One region of the Vibrio sp. M260121 genome, then DNA from elsewhere that is predicted to be linked to it. Evidence: predicted binding sites of a transcription regulator. Region 1 holds the regulator's gene; each other region holds the start of a gene.
What was found. Region 1 encodes PurR, which represses purine synthesis genes. Its sites were predicted from a motif close to TNANGNAAACGTTTNCNTNA; they were not measured.

Region 2: ihfA (integration host factor subunit alpha) is a predicted target of PurR. The motif match lies at 4,617-4,636, and genes of this name have one in related genera.
Region 3: QTO06_RS14995 (phosphoribosylaminoimidazolesuccinocarboxamide synthase) is a predicted target of PurR. The motif match lies at 5,027-5,046, and genes of this name have one in related genera.

What each region holds. Positions count from the first base shown of each region.
Region 1 is NZ_JATABF010000004.1:105,721-113,241, forward strand. It holds gene elyC (envelope biogenesis factor ElyC) at 1-182, shown strand, start outside; gene torR (two-component system response regulator TorR) at 298-1,011, opposite strand; gene torD (molecular chaperone TorD) at 1,245-1,892, shown strand; gene QTO06_RS04185 (hypothetical protein) at 2,167-2,316, shown strand; gene purR (HTH-type transcriptional repressor PurR) at 2,337-3,341, shown strand; cyclic di-GMP riboswitch class I at 3,627-3,716, shown strand; gene QTO06_RS04195 (TfoX/Sxy family DNA transformation protein) at 3,833-4,423, shown strand; gene QTO06_RS04200 (TVP38/TMEM64 family protein) at 4,544-5,233, shown strand; gene QTO06_RS04205 (putative signal transducing protein) at 5,233-5,550, shown strand; gene QTO06_RS04210 (alpha/beta fold hydrolase) at 5,588-6,391, opposite strand; gene glgA (glycogen synthase GlgA) at 6,514-7,521, opposite strand, start outside.
Region 2 is NZ_JATABF010000006.1:143,595-151,115, forward strand. It holds gene cdd (cytidine deaminase) at 3-890, shown strand; gene purT (formate-dependent phosphoribosylglycinamide formyltransferase) at 1,038-2,213, shown strand; gene QTO06_RS06000 (thiopurine S-methyltransferase) at 2,293-2,943, opposite strand; gene QTO06_RS06005 (RelA/SpoT domain-containing protein) at 3,280-4,056, shown strand; gene ihfA (integration host factor subunit alpha) at 4,201-4,497, opposite strand; gene QTO06_RS06015 (AEC family transporter) at 5,024-5,902, shown strand; gene QTO06_RS06020 (LacI family DNA-binding transcriptional regulator) at 5,914-6,909, opposite strand; gene QTO06_RS06025 (aminoimidazole riboside kinase) at 7,146-7,521, shown strand, end outside.
Region 3 is NZ_JATABF010000026.1:65,304-72,824, forward strand. It holds gene QTO06_RS14980 (helicase-related protein) at 1-2,167, shown strand, start outside; gene QTO06_RS14985 (phospholipase A) at 2,287-3,045, shown strand; gene QTO06_RS14990 (transporter) at 3,281-3,658, shown strand; gene QTO06_RS14995 (phosphoribosylaminoimidazolesuccinocarboxamide synthase) at 3,807-4,910, opposite strand; gene QTO06_RS15000 (hypothetical protein) at 6,212-6,547, shown strand; gene QTO06_RS15005 (hypothetical protein) at 6,631-6,978, shown strand.

The sequences.
Region 1 (7,521 bases):
ACTTTATGGCGATTGATGATATCGAACAGCCATGGCAAAAGTACGCACCGAAAGCTCGTTACTTAGAGCAAACGGAATTGTACTGGCATGAGTATCTTGGCGGGTTATGGCAGAAACTGCGTGACAACGTAGGACAAACGCCAATGGTTGAGATAGAAGAGCCTGAAGTCGCACAACCTTAATTGCTGCCTAGCAAAAACGTTGTCGCTAATAAAGCTTATCGTTAGATTGTCTTTACAGAAATAACAGATACAAAAAAGGAGAGCCGATGCTCTCCTTTTTCTTTATTGCGATGATTTAGTCACCTGCAAACATGTAGCCTTCACCGTGAACGGTCACAAAGATTTGTGGGTTCTTTGGATCAAACTCCATCTTAGCGCGCATGCGTCGAATCAGTACATCGATAGTACGATCGTTTGGCGCATCCACTCGGTGGCTGATCATATTCAAAATACGCTCGCGGCTTAGTACCTGATTTGGGTACGAAGACAGTGCCACCAATAGCTCATATTCCGCTTTGGTTAGTTTCACTGGCTCACCGTTACGGCTTAGAGCACGACGTTGAATGTCAAACGTCCACTCACCGAAGCGCACAATGTGTTCTTCATTAGTGTCGTTCGCTGTCTTTTGCGAACCGCTACGTGCCGCTGAAATGCGCCACAGCAAGTTCTTAACGCGAACTAATAATTCCCTTAGTTCAAAAGGCTTTGTCACATAATCGTCTGCGCCCATTTCTAGGCCAACGATTTTGTCAATGCTATCCGTGCGTCCTGTCACTAATATGATGCCGATATCTGATTGGCTGCGTAATTCACGCGTAAGCATAAGGCCATCTTCGCCAGGCAAGTTAATATCCAACATGATCAGGTCTACATCGCCACTTTGAAGCACTTCGCGCATTTCTGCCCCGCTCTCTGCTTCACTAACTTTGTAGCCTTCATTTTGGAAATAGCCCGCAAGCTTACTACGAGTTACTACATCATCTTCTACGACTAATACGTGATAGCTCATTTACACCACTTTCTGTCTTTTTTATTTTCCAAGACGTATTCTATTCATAACTAGTAACATTTCTAGTCATAGATACATTAAAAAGCAAGATTTTGCGTTTTTATTGATTCAAAGCAAGCTTATTTACAGCCATTCATAAACGCGCATATTTTCCCATAATGGATAACAATTATAGTTACTGCTATTCATCTTAATTGTTTACACTTAGGGGATAACCATTTAGGAGCAAAAAAATGCAAGAAGTGAAAGCTTTTAACGAGAAACGCGCAGAAATCTATTGGTGGTTTTCTAGCCTGTTCGCAAAAGAACTGACAGAGAAAGAACTAGAAAGCTACCACAGTGTTGAAATTCGAAGCTTTTTGGCTGGCCTTGGTGAAAATGAGTCATTAAAACCAGCTGTGGATACCCTTGTTGATGCACTTAACCGTCTGCAGGATCGTGAAGACGCACAACTTGAGTTGGCAGCAGACTTTTGCGAGCTTTTCCTTAAGACAGAAAAGCACGGTGCACTGCCTTACGCCTCTATGTACATTGGCCAATCTGGCCTGCTAAACGATAAGCCAGCAGAAGAGATGGAAAAACTGATGGCAGAGTTTGGCGTGCAAGTTGATGAAAACCTGAAAGAGCCAGCTGACCACCTAGCGGTAGAGTTGGATTTCTTGGGTAATATGATTATTCGCTCTAACGAACTAGAGCAAGAAAAGCACATGGAAGAAGCGTTCGACAAGCAGAACGATTTCATCCAACAGCATCTTTTGACTTGGCTACCTCAGTTTGCTGCTAAATGTAAGCAGTTCGACGAATTTGGCTTCTATATTAGCGTTGCGCAACTATTAATTGCATTTTGTAAACTGGACAGCACCTACCTTCTTGGTGAATAATTGCCGCCTATTTTAGGGAGCCTGCTATTTAGGCTCCCTATTTTATTCGTTTAGTTTTAATCTGGCTTAGAGAATCCCAACCAATTTAGCCGTGAAAATGTGACCTCAAGGGCACAAAACAACCGCTGAAAATATTGCCAGCCTGCCCACATCAGTCTAAAATGTGAGCGCAAACGATTAAATATGATTTATATGTAAACCGCTGAAATATAGCGGTTTTTGTGTTTTCTTAACATGATTGCTGACTAATTCCTCACTTATAAAAGAAGGGAATATGAGTATCAGCAACAAATGTTGCTACAAATCTTTTTATACCGATTCGGAACAACCACTGCCAAATATCTCAGCAATGCCCTTTCTTGCAGTTGCTCGGTTTGTGCAAGACCCTAAGCGTATGGTTGTCTTCACTCACGGTATTCAGTAGCTCGATACAGGACATCATTTATGGCCACTATTAAAGACGTTGCTCGCTTAGCCGGCGTTTCTACCACAACGGTTTCGCACGTAATTAACAAAACTCGCTTTGTTGCAGAAGCAACCCAAGAAAAAGTAATGAAAGCGGTTGATGAACTAAATTACGCGCCAAGCGCCGTTGCTCGTAGCTTGAAGTGCAACTCTACTCGTACTATCGGTATGTTAGTTACTCAATCAACCAACCTATTCTTCTCTGAAGTCATCGATGGTGTTGAGAGTTACTGTTACCGTCAAGGTTACACTCTAATTCTTTGTAACACGGGCGGTATCTACGAGAAGCAACGTGACTACATCCGCATGCTAGCTGAGAAACGCGTAGATGGCATCCTAGTAATGTGTTCTGACTTGACGGAAGAGCTAAAAGAGATGTTAGACCGCCATTCTGACATTCCAAAAGTTGTGATGGACTGGGGCCCTGAGAGCTCGCAGGCAGATAAGATCATCGATAACTCGGAAGAAGGCGGCTACATCGCGACGAAATACCTGATCGATAACGGTCACACTGACATCGCATGTTTGAGCGGTCATTTTGAAAAAGCAGCGTGCCAAGAGCGTATCGCTGGTTACCGCCGAGCAATGGCGGAAGCAAACCTAACGGTTAACGAAGATTGGGTTCTTGAAGGTAACTTCGAATGTGATACTGCTGTACTGGCGGCAGATAACATCACAGCAATGGAAAAACGCCCAACAGCTGTCTTCTGTTTTAACGACACAATGGCGCTAGGCTTAATGAGCCGCTTGCAGCAAAACGGTATCAAAGTACCGGATGATGTATCCGTGATCGGTTACGACAACATTGAGCTTGCAGAATACTTTTCTCCACCGCTAACGACTATCCACCAACCAAAACGTCGTGTGGGTAAAAACGCATTTGAGATCCTTTTGGAACGCATCAAAGACAAAGAACACGAGAAACGTGTGTTCGAGATGCAACCAGAGATCGTTGTTCGCAACACGGTTAAGAAACTAAACTAACCTCATCTGCGAACTCATTTTATAAAGCGCTCTTATGGGCGCTTTTTTAATATCTAAAAATAACTTTCCCTTAATATTTCAGCTCAAGAATACAACCTTAAGCTTCGATAAGTTGCTGTTTTAATTAAGGTGTAGCCCATTTCCTACATCAAGCTTTTGTATGACAAGTAGATGCTCAGCAATATGAAACAAAACACATCAACTTAGCGCTATTAACTGAACCAAGATCACACTTTTGTGTTTGAAACGTGATGTTAATTCAATATACGAAGTATTCTCAAAGAGTCACGCACAGGGCAAACCATTCGAAAGGGTGGGACGCAAAGCCTCCGGCCTGAACCATCTTATTAGATGGAAGGTAGCGGGGTTACCGATGGCAAATATGCATTAAGTGAGTTTACCCTTTAATGACATTGTGTCTGCATGCATTTGCTAATCTCTCGGACCTGATTTTTGGTGGCGTAATATTAATTACACCGAGATAACACATCATGGATAAACCGATACTCAAAGACTCAATGAAGCTGTTTGAGGCACTTGGTAATATCAAGTCGCGTTCAATGTTTGGCGGCTTTGGGCTCTTCGCCGATGAAACGATGTTTGCACTAGTTGTGAACAATCAACTTCATATACGAGCTGACCAACAAACTTCATCTGACTTCGAGACTCAAGGACTAAAACCGTACGTCTACAAGAAACGTGGTTTCCCAGTCGTTACGAAATACTACGCTATTTCTGATGATCTATGGGATTCGACCGATCGCTTGATTGAAGTTGCAAAGCAATCTCTAGAGACTGCTAAGCAAGAGAAAAAACAACAAGCGAGCGCCAAACCTAACCGATTGAAAGACCTTCCTAATCTACGCCTTGCAACTGAACGTATGTTGAAGAAAGCAGGCATTGACTCTGTCGAGCAACTAGAAGAAGAAGGTGCCCTAAACGCTTACAAAGCAATCCAAGATACGCATGCCTCTACGGTAAGCCTTGAATTGTTGTGGGCGCTTGAAGGCGCTATCAACGGTACACATTGGAGCGTCGTACCTCAGTCTCGCCGGGAAGAGTTGATGAGTGCTCTCTCGTAGAGCAATCATTTCAGCATGACATTGAGTAAAAGCCGCAGTTTTCACACTGCGGTTTTTTTTTGAAATTTTTTCTTACTTCATTCTGTCTTATTATTTAAGAAGCCAAACGGAGCCATTGATATGAATAAGAAACTGATTTTAGGACTGATCCTACTCGCGACCATCATCTTTTTAGGTGTCAACTTCGGTCAATATTTAACGCTAGAAAACGCCAAAGCACAGCAACAAGCGTTAAACAGTTTCATTGACCAAAACTTCGTGTTTGCCGCCGCAACCTATTTCTTCGCTTACATTGCTATCACCGCTTTTTCTATTCCTGGTGCTGCGGTTGTAACGCTTCTTGGTGCAGCCTTATTTGGTTTTTGGACGAGTTTATTGTTGGTGTCTTTTGCCAGCACAATCGGCGCAACCATTGCGTTTTTAAGCAGCCGTTACCTGTTGCGTGAATGGGTACAAAGCAAGTTTGGTAATAAGTTGAATGCCATTAACCAAGGTGTAGAAAAAGACGGTGCTTTTTACCTCTTCTCACTACGTTTAATTCCGGTATTTCCGTTTTTCTTGATCAACTTGTTGATGGGTCTGACACCAATGTCAGTCGCACGATTCTACCTAACCAGCCAAATCGGTATGTTGCCAGGCACTGCCGTCTACTTAAATGCAGGTACACAGCTCGCCACTATCGACAGTCTTTCAGGAATTGTGTCACCTACCGTATTAGCGTCGTTTGCTCTGCTCGGCTTGTTCCCAATCATCGCAAAATGGGTTATGAATAAAGTTCGCCCAGCCCAAGTTCAAAACGGAAATGCTTAATGAAGATATACATCGCTAAAAATCCTGCAGAAGCTCATATCGTCTGTGAGCTTCTCAAAACCGAACAGATAGCTTGTGAAGTAAGAGGTGAGGGAATGTTCGGCTTAAAGGGTGAGTTGCCGTTTAGCGATGATACAGACCCGTATGTTTGGCTTTTACATCCGGAGCAGAAACTAAAAGCATCTGCCATTGTTGAAGATTATCGTCAACAAGCGGAATTGACTTATCAAGACTGGCAGTGCCCACAGTGTTCAGAACAAAACGAAGGTCAGTTTGGTGCGTGTTGGCAATGTGGATATCAAATAGGGGAGCCATAACGGCTCCCCTACTCTTTTGCTCTCTTCGATAAATGCGTTAAGCCGCTAGACTCTGCTGCTTAATAAACTCGATGGAATGTTGGTTAAAGTCATCGGGCCTTTCTACATTGCACACATGTCCACAATCTGGTATTTCTCTCAGTACGCTCAACTTATGCACCGCGACCATTTCTTTCACTGGCTTGATGAACATGTAATCTCGGTCACCCATCAAATACAGCGTCGGAATAGGTAATTCACGATCTTTGAAATATCTCATCAATGGGTTCACATCTGCCGCCAAAGTAAACCAACGCTTAAATTCTTTTTGGCATAGCTTCTTGGCTTCGCGAATAAACAAGTGCCTTGATTCACGCTGGTTCTTCTGCGGCATAACGATATAAGCAAACAACTTGTACAGCCACATGTAAGGAAGGATGTGTTTACCAAGGTTCCCCAATTTCACCAGTATCTGTGAGCGAGTATTTAAACGAGTGACTGCGCCACCCAGCACCATTGAGCGAACACGGTCTGAAGCCAGTTCAGCCAAGTTACGCACAATAATAGTACCCAAGGACATACCGACAAAGTGTGCTGATTGGATCTTAAGGTGATCCAACACTTTTAAAATATCCTGAGTAACAGCGGTAAAGGTATAGCGACTAGTAATCAGTTCTTTCAACAGTTGATTGGACTTTCCGTGACCTCGAAGATCGATGAGCAACAAATTGAAATGCTGCTTATACGCTTTGATTTGCTTAAACCAGATCGAAGAACTGCCACCAGCACCATGTACGAAAACAACCCACTCATTACTGGTAGGGTGCAAATAGGTTTTGTGGAAAAGAAGTGGCTGAGTCATGTATCAGTACGAAAAACACTTTTTGTGAAAGGGAATGGATAAATGCTACCACACTCCATAAGGGTAAGATAATAAAGGCACCTCATTCGGTGCCTTTCGTTACACTTTTTAAAGATTTTGCGTCAATTTAACGCAGCTCTATACAGTTGCAAATACTCTTCTGCCGCTTTTCGCCAACAAAAGTCTTTTTGCATAGCATGAAGTTGTACACGTCTCACTTCTGTCACATTTTGTGCGTAAAGCAGAAGTGCCCTCAACATTGTCAGTAATAGACCCTGCGGCGTTGGTTCATGGAAAACGAAACCCGTTGCATCGGCTGGATCTACATCGTAGTCATTCACGCTGTCTTTCAAGCCACCTACCCCACGAACGATTGGCAAAGTGCCATACGCCATGCTGTAGATTTGGTTCAAACCACACGGCTCGAATTCAGAAGGCATTAGGAAGAAATCCGATCCTGCCTCAACCAAGTGTGCTAATTCGTTATCGTACGCTTCAACGAAGACAAACTTATCCGCAAATTGCGCTGCTACATCTCGTAACTGCGCCGCGAGAATAGGATCGCCCGTGCCAACCACAACTAGCTGAACATCGTGTTTTAGAAAGTCTGCCAACGCAGGCAATAGATAGTGCACACCTTTTTGCTGTGTTAGGCGGCACACCATACCAAACATGGCGCAATCTGATGCTTCAAGTCCCAGCTTTTCTTGCATTGCTTTTTTACATGCGTTCTTACCACGAACCATACTTTGACGATTGGCTTTATAGTTAAGCGGCAAGTTTGAATCAGTTTCTGGATTCCACGCGCTGTAATCACATCCATTAAGGATGCCCACCAAATCATTGGCACGTTGCTGAAACTCCCACGCCATACCGTGGCTTCCAAGCTCAGTTTTCAGTTCTTCGGCATAAGTAGGACTAACAGCATTGATTTTATCTGCGTTCATTACCCCTGCTTTCAGCATAGTAATGTGCGTTGCACTTACTGCAGCATCTGGCACATTTCGGCTATGGAATTCTGGCAGACATTGAACGTCGTCATAGCTAAACACGCCTTTGAACACCGCATTATGGATTGAAATAACACTTCGAGTGTTAGCAAAGAACGCATCGTGACCGTAACGATGTTT
Region 2 (7,521 bases), on a different contig from region 1:
ACATGAAAAGTCGCATTGAACAGGCGCTAGCAAGCGCTCCTGAAGCACTTTCAACACATCTTGCTCCTATCGTTCTCGCTGACGATTTTGATGCCACTATTTCTGAGCAACAGTTTGATGAGCTGCTGAACGCTACCAACCTTTCAGACAAAGAGCTTCGTGTTGCTCTACTTCCTTTTGCCGCAGCGTTTTCTTACGCTCCAATTTCTGAATTCTATGTCGGTGCGATTGTTCGCGGTCTATCTGGTCGCCTTTACTTTGGTGCGAACATGGAGTTTTTCGGCGTTCAACTGGGTCAAACCGTTCATGCTGAGCAGTGTGCGATCAGCCACGCTTGGATGAAAGGCGAACATGGTGTGAAAGACATCACCATCAACTACAGCCCTTGTGGTCACTGTCGTCAGTTCATGAATGAGCTAACTACGGCAAAAGAGCTTAAGATCCAGTTGCCAGAACGTGAAGAAAAGTCACTACACCACTACCTTCCAGAAGCTTTTGGTCCTGCAGACTTAGGCATCGAATCTGGTCTAATGGCAGATGTAAAACACGAGTTTGTGTGTGATGAAGATGACGCTCTTATCCAAAAAGCGGTGAGCGCGATGAACATCAGCCACGCGCCTTACACTAACAACTTGAGCGGTATTGCTCTTGAGATGAACAGTGGTCGCGTATTCCAAGGCGCTTACGCAGAAAATGCTGCGTTTAACCCTAGCCTTCCACCACTTCAGGTTGCATTGATTCAAATCCTGATGGCTGGTGAGCAGTTTGAAGACATCAAAGCTGCTGCTCTGGTTGAGAACTCACAAGGCAAGATCAGCCACCTAGCCGATACTCAATCAACGCTAGAAGCGCTAAACCCTGATATTCCAGTGAGTTTTGTGAACGTTTAATTTATCCAGACGCTAAGCGAGAAGCTCTACCCAGTGTAGGGCTTTTTTATTATCAAAAAACCCTGCGCAAACGTTTGCTTCATGCATAAAAATCAGTATGATCCCCTGCAAATTCGGTTTCATCACTTTATTTTGTAAGGGAACACTATGTTCGGTACTGCTACAAGCACTCATGCTACCCGTGTATTACTTTTAGGCTCTGGTGAGCTTGGTAAAGAAGTGGCAATTGAATGCCAACGTCTTGGTTTAGAAGTGATCGCGTGCGACCGTTACGCCAATGCGCCTGCGATGCAAGTGGCCCATCGTAGCTACGTCATCGACATGCTTGATGGTCAGGCACTGGAAGAGATCATTAATAAAGAACAACCTGCTTACGTGGTTCCTGAAATTGAAGCTATCGCGACCGATAAATTGGTCGAGTTAGAAGAGAAAGGCTTGAACGTTGTTCCTACAGCGAAAGCAACTAAGCTGACAATGAACCGTGAAGGCATTCGTCGCCTTGCAGCTGAAGAGTTAGCCCTAAACACTTCCCCTTATCAATTTTCTGACAGCTTTGAGGACTTTAAAGCAGCAGTAGAACACGTTGGTATCCCATGTGTTGTTAAGCCAGTGATGAGCTCTTCTGGTAAAGGCCAAAGCGTTATCAAATCAGAAGAAGATGTTCAAACGGCTTGGGATTACGCACAAGAAGGTGGTCGTACAGGTGCTGGGCGTGTGATTGTTGAAGGCTTTATTGACTTTGATTACGAAATCACACTGCTAACCGTGCGCGCAGCTGATGGAGTGCACTTCTGTGCTCCGATTGGGCATCGTCAAGAAGATGGTGACTACCGTGAATCATGGCAGCCACAAGCAATGTCAGACAACGCCATCAAAGCGGCTGAATACACGGCAGAGAAAGTCGTTAATGCACTGGGTGGCTACGGTCTCTTTGGTGTAGAGCTGTTCGTTAAAGGCGATAAGGTTATTTTTAACGAAGTGTCCCCTCGCCCACACGATACTGGCATGGTAACCATGATCTCTCAAGAAATGTCTGAGTTCGCACTGCATGTTCGAGCGTTCACTGGAATGCCGATCAACAACATAGTTCAGTATGGACCATCAGCATCAGCGGTTATTTTAGGGCAAGGTACATCAACTGATATCCGCTTTGACAATGTTGCCAAAGCACTGGCTCAGCCACAAACCCAAGTACGTTTGTTTGGCAAACCTGAAATAGACGGTCGTCGTCGCTTAGGCGTTGTTTTAACGCGTCGTAAGACTATTGAAGATTCGATTGAAGATGCAGTGAATAACGCATCTAAAGTGCAGATCGTTTACTGATTTCATTAATCAGCTAAAGATAGACAAAAGCGCAGCTCAATTGGCTGCGCTTTTTCTTTCTGTGGGTTCGAAAAGTCCTTTATTCGCTCTCTATTAAGTAGACTTCTTCAGAGAAGCGACTTAGACCTTTCTTCGCAATTTTTGGATGGTTTTCGTCGGCTTGATCGACATTCAAACAACTCACCTTATAACCCGAAAACAGCTGTTCAATCTCTTCGACTGGCACGCTAAATGGAGGGCCTGACATCTCATCCTGTGGGTAGTTAAGAGTCACAAGTAAAATACGTCCGCCAGGGCTCAACAGTTGCTTAAGACGAGCTACGTATTCTTCTCGCATTTCTTGCGGCAAAGCCACAAGCGCAGCACGGTCGTAAATGATATCGGCTTTAGAAACAGGTGCAGTAAAGAAGTCGCCAGTGTAAATCGACAGCTCATCGAACTGATACAACTCATGCATGCCGTTTAGTGATGTGACCGTCGGAGTGTAGAAGTGTTCAGCAAAAAACGCACGCACGGCGATAAGGCTGAGTTCGACACCCTGCACATCATCATGCTTCGTCGCAAGCCATACCAAATCTTCTGACTTTCCGCACAAAGGAACTAACACGGTGTCTTCACGTTTAGGGTTGGTATGCTGCCAGAATGCAGGTAACAGTGGATTCACGTCATCTAGGTGGAAACCAATTTGGTTACTCGCCCATTTACTGTGCCAAAATTCTTGATCTCTCATTTTACTTCTACTTGTCGGCTGATTGTGGATTCGAGCTTTGCGCTTCGCTTTTGTGGGGTAAGACTAATGATTTTTTCAAATTTGTCTATGCCGTTCATCTTTGGTTAATACTGCAATGGTAGTATGGCTATCGTTCAAGAATGAACCCTTCCTTTATCTGGTTGTCAGAACAAAGGAAAGCAAAATGGTGATCTAGAACACGATTCCACCATAAGGCTAAAAAACGGCCTTGGAATCTATCGTAGAGCCCCCATTAACTAGGTAGTACCTGATTTGCGAATCTTAGTGACCTTTTCGTTACCCATTTTCTAAGTGCAAGCAAGTTAAGGAGAGTGAATGAGCTTATTTTTACGTACTACAGCATTGATGCTTTTAGTACTAAGCCGTGCGCCGGCGTTCGCCGCACTTCCAAATGTCCCGAGTAACGAGCAACAAAACCGTTCTGCTAGCCAAAACGAAGTTTGCTCAAAATTGTTTAAGCATAGCCTTAGTGGTTTGTATGGCATTCAGTCAATCGACTCCAAACCAACTCAGCCTTATTCAGATTTCGACGTACTTTACAGCAAAGCTCACCAAGCACAATTCGAGTTAGAAACCATCTGTAAAAGTACTGCCCTTCTTACTGACGCCCAACCTTACTTCGCAGGCGTTAAATCTCAACATCGTGCCGAAGAAAAGATTGCTCACGAATTGGATGGTCAAGTAGAGCGAATTACAGACTTAGCACGAGCAACTATCGTAGCGGATGACGTAGCAAGCCTTGTATCCGTATATGAAGCACTAGAACGTGAAACAACTATCGTTAAAGTGAAAAACCGCTTTAAGAAACCAACCGCATCTGGTTACCGTGACTTAAACTTACTGGTACGTCTTCCTAAAACGAATTTGATTGCTGAAGTTCAACTGCACCTTAAAGCCATTGCTGATGTTAAGAATGGCCCGGAGCATGATTTGTACGAACAAATTCAGAAGCTGGAGCGTCAAGCTCTGGTAGAAGGCCGAAACTTAAATGATATCGAGACAGCTTCGATTTGCAGCATGCGCACTCAATCGAAAAACTTGTATCAAGAAGCTTGGCATCCGTACCTGACGACACACCTAGAAGCTGCATAAACAAGCTGTCTTTTAGAAACTGATTTCCTCCATACTGAAAAACCACCGCAATTGCGGTGGTTTTTTATTTGTTCTTTAGTAAGTAACGAAGCGTACAGACAAAAAGACCACGACAAAGCGTGGTCTCATTCCATGTTACATGGCTTACTGGTCTGCCTTTAGGTTCTCTACGCGAGCTTTCAACTTTTGACCCGGGCGGAACGTAACGACACGTCGAGCAGTAATAGGAATATCTTCACCAGTTTTCGGGTTACGACCAGGTCGTTCGTTTTTGTCACGAAGGTCAAAGTTACCAAAACCTGACAGTTTTACCTGTTCGCCACTTTCTAGTGCCTTACGAATTTCTTCAAAGAACACTTCCACCGTTTCCTTGGCGTCCCGTTTACTAAATCCCAATTTATCAAACAGGTTTTCTGCAAGTTCGGCTTTTGTGAGCGCCATAAAACTTTCCTCAAAGCTATGTTAAACAATGCTACCTAGTGTAGCGCCAGAGCAGTTTTACCCTACCAATTCAACAACATATCGGGGTTACATCAGGAAGTGTATGCCAAGCTTATGATTTTCGCCAACTTTTTTCTTTGCTAATATACCGAATGTTTTACCACTGCGGTACTTTACCTACCATCATTTCCAGATTTTACTTTAATTCCCTCTCTATCGAGAAAAATATCCAGTTTAAATAACTAGTTTAAAACCTTAAAACAACATTAATCACTATTTAATAAAAATGTCAGACACTGGCTATTTTACAAACAATTGACACAAAACTTCTCTGTTTTTCAGTAGTTTGAGTCACTTCAAAAATAGATCTAACCAGTCACATTCAGCATACTTTTTTTACCTATTCTGCTAGGTGAATTGAAAAACGAAAGCCTGAACGAAGGCAAAATTCTGCATGTTACTCCATGACGGTAACTGGAAACATTGATACTGTTTTCACATACCGCCCTCTTACTAGCGAGCCAACATGTTTCACCAAGTCGTCAGCATTCTCTTCCCTGTATTCGCTTTGGTTTTTGTTGGCTATCTCGTTGGCCGCTACATCAGACCAGATTTTCGCCCCATCAATCGCATTAATATGGATGTGTTCACGCCAGCACTCGTCTTTTCATCGCTGGTAAGCATGCCTCTCGACATGGATCAAGCCCCTCTCTTGATTGCTGCTGTTATTGCTGTCGTCGTTCCCGGCATTGTGATGCTACCAATTGCTAAACTGACCAGTCTTTCATTTAAAGCATGGGCACCACCACACATGTTCCGAAATAGCGGCAACTTAGCGATCCCGCTGTTCACGTATACGTTCGGTGAACTCGCTTTACCCTCGGCAGTGCTGTTGTTCGTTGTCTCTGCTTGTTTACACATCAGTTTGGGTGTAATGCTGCTCAGTAGCGGCAATCCCTTCAAACAGATCATTAAGATGCCGATTTTCTTATCTGCTTCACTCGCTTTGTTTATTAATCTTTCAGGAACTGGCATTTGGAACCCATTATATGAGGCGATTGCATTACTCGGACAAGCAGCGGTACCAGTGATGTTACTTTCATTGGGTGCCCAGATGTTGAACCTGAGATTAGGAGGTTTAAAGGTAGGTCTTATGTGTACCGTGCAATCGCTTGGGACTGGTGCGATCGCATTTGCATTAATCTATTGGTTTATCCCACTGCCGACAATGCAACTGCAAATGATGGTGTTGTTCACTATGCTGCCACCAGCCGTCATGAACTATTTGTTTGCAGAGCGACTGAACATTGAGCCAATGACAGTCGCTTCAATGGTGTTGTTTGGTAATTTCTTCAGCATAATCACGTTGCCGCTACTGCTGTTGTTTACCCTTTCACTCTCTTGAGCAAATCAGCCCTAGCGATAGTGGATCTTCGCAGGAAGCACCACTTGCTGCGGGGTGTGTTTTGGATCGGTTAGCAGTGCTTTGCCAGCTTCATATAAGCTTTGCGCAATCAAATCACAATCCTGTTCAATCGAATCTATCTTAATTGGTAAGCAATCCAAAATAGCGTAGTTGTCGAACGTCGCAATTTTCATCTCTTCATTTAGCAGTTGCTGCTCTGAAAGGAAACGCAAAACCCCTTCAAGTATGGAGTAAGAAGCAACGAACAAACGTTCTGGAAGGCGACCTAACTCTTGATAGGTTTCCTGCATCATTTGATAACCTGACTCGGGTTGGTAATCCTTATGTTTAACTAAAGCCGCTTCAAATTTCACTCCGGCTTGCTCCAACCCTGCTTGGTAACCAGCAAAACGGTCTTTACTTGGAGACAGCTCTAACTGACCGCCAAAGTAAGCGCACTCTTTTGCTTCCTTACCTAACTTCTCTACGACTTGTTTAGCGGCGTTGTGAGCATCGGTTTTGATTGTCGTCATCTGTTGCTGCTCAATAACACGGTCAAACAAGATCACAGGCGTAGACTGTCTGACTTCTTGATAAAAGCTATCGTCAGACATAGACGTTGCGACCATCAGTAAATCAACTTGTCTTTCTAATAGGCTCTTTACTGCTTCTTGTTCTTGCTCAGGTTCATCCTCAGAAGAGGCGATCAACAACTGATAACCACTGCTTCGAGCGAGCTTCTCGAGTTGCTTAGCGGTTGTAGCAAAACCCATGTTGGCCAAATCAGGAATAACCAAGCCCAAGGTATACGTTTTTTTCGCTTTTAAAGCGCGGGCATAAAGGCTTGGTGCATAATTGTGTTCCGCGACGACAGCTTGGACACGTTTTACAGTGTCTTCATTGATTCGGTGTTTCTTGGCGTGTCCATTTAAGACAAAGCTGACTGTGGATTTAGACACTCCGGCCAGTTCTGCAATGTCCGCTAGCTTTAATTTTTTGTTCTTCACCTGGTCATTCCGTGGTTATTTTAAGCTTGGGCTTTTTTATTATCCCGCCAATGATACTCAGGTTAATTATGAAAGCCATCACAATCCCCTACTTTGCGCTTGGGCAAACACTCTAGATCATGGTTAAGATCACAATTAACGTCATGTTGACCTTTTTGGTTCAAATAAATATTGATTAGCTAAAACGATTTAGCAAAAATGTAGTTAGTGATTAGATTCTATTTTAGGTAGTAGTTATGAGTAAGATTTGGGTGACTGGCGATGCCGTTGTTGATTTGATTCCAGATACAGAAAGCACGTATTTGAAATGCCCCGGTGGCGCGCCAGCCAACGTTTCAGTCGCTATTTCTCGATTAGGCGGTAACAGTGCTTTCTTTGGCCGTGTTGGTCAAGATCCTTTGGGCCGCTTCATGAAAGCAACGCTGGCACAAGAACAAGTCAACACAGATTACATGCTGTTGGATGAAGCACAGCGTACATCAACTGTGATTGTAGATTTAGATGACTCAGGTGAACGCAGTTTTACTTTTATGGTGAAGCCAAGTGCAGACCAATTCCTAGTCCCTGCTGACATCCCAGAATTTGCTCAGGGTGAATGGCTGCATGTATGTT
Region 3 (7,521 bases), on a different contig from region 1:
TGCCGAGCAATCCGGCCAACCACTTGGTAAGAAGATTGGTTACGCGATTAAGCTTCATGCACACTACGATGAAAACACCAACGTCGTGTTCGTGACCCCCGGTGTTGCACTGCGTTGGTTCGCGGAAGACAAACTGGCTAGCTTCGATATCGTGATGGTGGACGAATTTCATGAACGCCGCTGGGACATTGATCTCCTTACGGCGATTTTAAAGCAAGAAAAACAGCACCGGTTGATTGTCACGTCAGCGACCTTAGAGGGTGAAAAACTGGCGAACTATTTGGATGCCAAACGGCTGCGATCGGAAGGTCGTTGTTTTCCTGTTACCGTTACCCATCGTTCACTGGATAGCCGTTACTTGCCGAACAAAAAGGGTTGCGAGAACGATGTTGTTCGCACGGTGAAAGAAGCTTTGGAAGACGAAGAGGGCGATATTCTCGTTTTCTTACCGGGTCGTAAAGAGATCACTCAATGTTCACAGATGCTGCAAAACCTTGATGATGTGATGGTCGTGAAGTTGCATGCATCGGTGAGTGATGAAGAGCGCCATCGTGCATTGACAGTACAAAAGCAACGCAAAGTGGTGTTGGCAACCAACGTCGCGGAAACCTCTCTGACCATTCCAAACATCCGCGTCGTGATCGACAGTGGTTTAGAACGCAGAACCGTGCAACGAAATGGACGCACAGCACTCACATTAACCAACATTTCTAAAGCCAGTGCGGCGCAGCGAATGGGGCGGGCAGGTCGTGTTGCTGAAGGGGCGTGTATTCGCTTGTTTGGCGAGCATGCTCCGTTGGAACTGGTGACGCCACCTGAATTGCACCGTGAAGAACTTGTAGAGCCAATGCTCGCTGCGGCTTGTTGTGGTTATAGACTTTCCGAACTTTCCTTCCTCGATTCTGCACCTGAAAAGTCACTCAACTCAGCACGTCAAACCCTGCAAGGGATGGAAGCGATAGACGAGCAAGGTGACATCACCGAACACGGTAAAAAAGTTTACCCTTTACCAATTGATGCCTTGTTTGCGGATTTAGTGACTCGTATCCAGACCAAATCAGAAAAAGAAGCAATGATCGACTTAGCAGCATCGCTTTCTGTACCAGCCCAATTGTATCAATTGCAAGGTGGGGAATCGGCGGAAGCATTAGCACAAGAAGAACCATTTGGCTGCGATGCCTCGTTGATGATTCGTTTGGTGCGAGGGGAGCAGCTTCCTGGCGTTAATGTTGATGTGAGCGTGCTTGATGAAGCGCAAGGTTTAGCAAAACAAATGCGAGAAGTGTTTGAATTGCCGGATCTTGAAGTCGCATCGCGATACAAACGTGATGAGTTGACCAAAGCCATTGCCACGTTACATCCAGAACTTGTATTTGTGCGCCGAGAACGACGTCGTGACGCGCTAGGCAATGGCTTGATGGAAATGATGGTCGGGCGTAATAGCCGTTTCCCCGAAAAAAGCGAAGCAGCATTGGTGCTAGATAGTCATAGCGTGCCCGGACGAGGCGTAAAGCAGACTCTTAACCTTGCCTCTGTAATGCTGCCCATTTCACTTAAGTTGTTGCGTGAATTAGAACTTGGCGAGTGGCAGCAAGGCGAAACCAATTATGAGGAAGAAGTGCCGCGCGCGACCATGCATTTGACCTATGCTGGGCGAACCATTTGCACGGAATTCCAAGCGCTTGAAGGTGGTGTCGCAGTTCAGTCCATCGTGGAGATGATTGAAGCCGAAACGCTACTTCCGGGTTTTGCCCCGTTAAGAAAACAGCAAATACAACATTGGAAGATTTATAACGCGCTTGGATTAAATCAAGAGCCTATCGATAAAGACACGCTTGATGGTTTGTCGTTTTCAACTTGGCTCGTGGAACAGTTAGAAACGCTTGGCGTGGAAAGCATGGAAGACATTGAACTGTTTGAAGCGGACGATATCCCATTCGAAGGCATTCCTGATTGGGAGTATCAGGACTTTGCAGAGCAATTTCCGCTTAAACTGCTGTTGGCTGAATTAAAACTCGACGTGGAGTACTTCGTGTCTCGCAAGTTGGTTCATGTTATTTATACCGATGGCAATCGAAAGGGGGACCCTAAACGCTGGGAGCTACCTCGTTGGTCTGGTTGGAAAGTGCAGTACAAAAAAGCCAGTCGTGTGCTGGATGTGAAATAAGGCAATTCATAACCCGGAACGATAATTGCTTTAATCAGTTTCCCTTGCAGTTTATGACCTAATTTTTAGGTGATAAGGAATGAATTTGCCGCTCCTCTTGAGCGACGTGAAGGAAAACGATGAAATATAAAGTAATTCCATTCTTGTTGTGTCCCGCATTGGCTTACGGAAAAAACATTGCACAGATTTCAACTTATGAAGACAACTACGTATTAGGTACATACACCACCGACATCAATCAAAACGCTTACAACGAACTCGGTTCTGAAATGGACTCGCTGCAACAGTTTGAAGTTAAGTTTCAGATCTCAGCTTCGATCCCGTTTTACCGATTCAGCTCTGGCACCGCGTTAATGGGCGCATACACGCAAAAGTCTCTCTGGCAACTCGCTAACTCTGACATTTCCTCTCCGTTCAGAGAGACCAATTACAAACCACAAGTGTTCTTGGCTCACCAATCAAACATGCTGTTATTTAACCACTTAGAGTTAGGTTACAAGCATGAATCAAACGGCCAGTCGAGTAAGCTTTCTCGTAGCTGGGATCGTCTTTATCTTGCTGCTGAGCGTTTCTCCGGTCCAGTTGAATACGGTGCGCATACTTGGTGGGTCGTCACCACAGAAAATGACGACATGGAAGACTACTATGCACCCTATGAATTGTGGGCGAAGTTCTATACTGGCGCTGGTGTGTTTAATACCCGAGGCTTCTACAACTTTGCCGATGACAAAGGTGGCGTAGAATTGGGGTACACCTTGTACTTTAATGACATCTTAGGTTTGTATGTTCAGGGCTACCATGGCTATGGTGAAACCTTGATTGATTATGACCATTCACAAACCCGTATTGGACTGGGAATCAAGTTGGTTAACCTCTAGTACCGATTTGCTTCTTCTCCTTGCGGGAGCGTGCTTTTAGTTTGGCGTTTAAAATATTAATCAATTGGATGCGTATATATGGCGAAGCTGTACATCATTTGTTACAAAGCTGGTTTTAATATTTCCTTTTGAGGTTAAATTAAGGCATAAAAGACCATTGTTTTATATCCTATTGCTATATCAAAGTAATTGAACGATATTTTGTATACCTCAGTTCAGAGTGTCGAGGCATAGGATGGAGCAACAAGGAAAGACATGCATTGAATTCGACTACACAAGCTTCCTAGGAGCAACGGGAAGTAAGAAGTGGACCTTTTTGGAGGCCTTCGCCACCATCGCTCCCATTTTTGGTCTGATGTGGAAACAGAACATCGCGGAATTAAGCCAACCAGAGGATCGCCTTTGGGATGCTGCCTTAAAATCGATGTCTTCACGTCAGAGCGATGAATCCAATCTAGTGATGTTGGTGAAGCTAGCAAAACATGAAGGGATCCATGAACTACGTGTGGTTATGCCTTATTCGTTAGACTCAAAGCAGATTGAGTACATTGAATCTCGAAGCAAACTAAAAGTAGAAACTGCCGAGCAAGATGTGCTGAATTTGAAGTTCTAACACTAAAGCTATACCTTCCCCCAATCAAAAAAGCGATCGAGTATTCGGTCGCTTTTTTATTACCTATTGTAAACCTGAGAACCAATGCTGTGTTTTGGCTTAGCTCCCTTTTGTATTCGGTTTTTACTCAGCGTTGAGCGAGTAAAGCTTAATCAATCAAACCGTATTCTTTGCTCAAGATTTCGATGATCTCTGCTTTCGGATTATTGCTCAACTTGATTGGCTGCCCTGTGATTTTTTCTGCGATGCCGATATACGTGCGAGAGATGTCCATCAAAGACTCTACTGGCAGATCGTTATCACGAGCAAGAGCTTCACGCTCGGGCATGCGCTCTTTGTTAAGCAGAATATCAGGATCAGGGAAGTGGTTTAATAAGAACTGACGGAAACCTTCTTTCGAGTTTTCAACGATGTTTCCGGCTTGGTATTCTTTTGTATCCCAAATACGTGACGAATCAGGCGTACCTACTTCATCCATGTAAATTAGCTTTTCGTTACCGGCAGCGTCGTGCACATAGCCAAACTCAAACTTAGTATCTACGAACGTTTGGTCAACGGCTTCAAGCGCATCGCTGATCACATTAAAGCCTTCTTTCAATAGCTTTTCGTATTGCGCAATGTCTTCTGCACTTGAGAAGTTGAAAGCTTCATAGTTCTCCACGATGTTTTGGCGAGTGATGTTCACGTCATCCGCTTCAGGAACGCTTGGAATACCTTTCAAGATACCTTTAGTTGAAGGTGTCATTAGTAATTCAGGTAGGGCTTTATCTTTCTCAAGACCTTCAGGAAGCTCAATACCACAGAATTCACGCTCGCCATTTGCGTAGGCACGCCACATAGAACCCGTGATGTACTTACGGCAGATTGCTTCAATCTTCACTGGCTTCGCTTTTTGTACGATCCAAACGAATGGGTGAGGGATGTCCAAGATATGACTATCAGCAAGGCCGTTGTCTTTGAATAATTTGAACCAGTGGTTAGAGATCGCGTTGAGTGCCGCGCCTTTACCCGGAACGCCTTTGAGTCCACCTTCGCCGTGCCAGATACAATCGAATGCAGAGATACGGTCACTGATCACCATGATGGCCAGTGGGGCATCAGTAGCGACATCGTATCCTTTTTCTTTGATCAGTCGTGCGCTGTCTTCTTCAGTTAACCAGTAAACAGAGCGAACTTTTCCGCTGTGAACAGGCTTGTGGGTGCGAATTGGCAGGTCGTCATTGACGGCAAGTACTTGATTAGCAAGGCTCATTGCGACATTCCTATCATCTTAATCAAACGTCATAAAGAGAAGATATCCAGCGAAAAGAGCACGCTGAATAAATCGAATGAGGGCATCATACCAGAACTATTTTAACTCGCCAGAGAAAAAGCAAACGTTTGCTTTGATTCTAAATTAGCGAGGCAAGAAACGTAGATAGAAACTTTTGAAAAATGATTAAACAGTAAGAAGTCAATGTAGACTAACTCCAGTTCTTTTTTTGAGCAGTCGTCACCGTTGAATTCAACACTGACTCTTTTATTTGCGAGTGCTGCAGCTGTTGCGACCGAATACATGAGTTTTTCATACTCACTGTTAAGGTAGACGCGTGAGTAGTAACTACATTCAGAAAACTTGATGTAAGCAACAGATTTTCTCACTCGAAGGTGCTCGATTGTTAAATTTGACTTCGTTTGTCCTGCGTATATAGGCAAAGCACATAAGGTGCTTAATAAGTAAGCGAAGATTCTTTTCATTTTATATTCAAATATTAGTCTTAAGTAAATTAGCGTTTCTAAATATGGATGCGCAGTTAGAAGTCTTTATAACGAAACTTTAACTGGTACAATTCTACGTATATATAAGCATATTCTTGTGCGCGTAATTTAGTTCCTGAAATTGTGAATATACTACAATGAAAGACTTCTTGAATAAAGCATATTTGGCTTAAAGAGTTTTTTTGTTATTTTTGATAATAAGCTTTACTTAATGGCATTCTATATATTCCAGTAGGTTAATTTATGATAATTAAGACTTTTACTTTTCATTGTTCATGTGTAGAATTCATAAAATAGCATTAACTTATTAATTGGAATGATGTTCTATTTTTTGTTTTTTATGATTCTTCTCTAGGGGAGTGAGTGTTATAAAATTTAAAAAACATGACTTTATTTTCAAGTGAAATAAAGAGGCTTTTAAATGTCTAGATTGTTAATTACAGCGCTTTTGTCACTAACATCGTTTGCAAGTTATGGCAAATATACCTGTACAGGCGAGGTCAAAGGGGTGAGCATAGCTCCTCACACAGGTGATATTTTAGTTGAGAAATTAGGGCCTTTGAATTGGCCCAGGCTATGTCGAGTTGGCAGTGATTACAACGGAATAAGCCAAGAGACATGTAGAATAATCTACTCAACCCTGCTGACTGCACAAACAACGAATAAGGCTGTAACGCTCTGGTTCAACGATAAGGGGGATTGTACGGATTCAAGCCACAAACCTTGGGACTGGTTAAGAGGTTGGTATTTTGGGCCTAGACTAAATGACTGGGTGTTAGGTTTGGAAAGCTAGATATGAAAAACATCTTACTACTACTTTTATTATTTCCTCTGGCGGCAAACGCAAGGTATACAGCAAACTTTTCAGGTGAAGTAAAAGCGGTTCTAACTTACCCAGGAAATACTATTATTCTGATCCGAGTCGAAGGTATGCCCGATTCTCACCCAAAGTGCACTTTGACTGATTATATGGCTATCGACCCAGCAATATCGTCAGAGTCTCGCCAGCTCATTATGTCACGATTACTATTAGCATACTCAACTAAAGAGAAGGTAAACATCGGTTATGATAAAGAGAGCCATACGGATTCTTGCGTTGGAAATCGTATGAGAGTCCATCGGGTTGGCTAGATAACCTGAATTCACATCAAGTGCTTTTAATATGTACGGACAGAAACATTTGTTTCTCAATTTTAAAGTCGAGGAGATATGAGATGAGATCTTGGTGTTTAGTATTGACAGCTGCCTTTGTAATGCTTACATCTTTTTATACTTCAGCAGCTGCGGGGTGGTCTGGTAAATCAAAAGTTAAGAGTATGTACGTTCTAAACGAAACAACAGCGCTTATTAAGTTGGAAAGCTTCCAAAACCCCCATAACTGCAAAGTAAATTCGAGTGGAGATATCATTCTTAATCCACTCACCAATAAAACTTGGTTTACCGTTTTATTATCTGCTCAAATGGCGGGTAAAGAGGTGGATGTATACGTAAATGCAAGCTGTGGAAAAACACATTGGGTCGGACCAACGTTTGCGACTATCGGACATGTTCGCATTTTTTAACCTCGCCTGATAGTTTTTGTAAATCATAAACTCTAAAGAAAATAATAGGATCTCTTATCGTTCTACTTCTCTCAGCTGCCACTGCTGACACATATTGCAAAGGAAAGGTAGCTTATCTTGCTATCGGAAGGGGAGGGACCGTGTTAGTCAATGGTCCCGGAGGTTTACCAACTGTATATCTTTGTAATGTAAAACATAAGACCAACAACGTAGAGGTCGAGTCTTGCTCTTCGCTTAAGAGTTGGTCAGCAGCTAAAAACCTAAACTGGGTTTTTGCGAGTTAGAAGTGTGAAGACTTCCTCTTATTAAGTTGTTGCTCACGGTGCTTTTAACTTACCGTCTCCTACTTTGCTTCATTTGGAAAATTTCCCTTTGTGTCGAGAGCAAAGAAACCTGAGTGAAAATGATTGGCTTATTTTTTATATTCTCAAACACTAAATTAATCTTGGCTGATTTTTGCTATTTAATATGATTTTATCATTAATTAGTGTGTTATTTGTCATTTAAATTTTATGATAGTGTCGTTTGCGTTAGGGTTATATA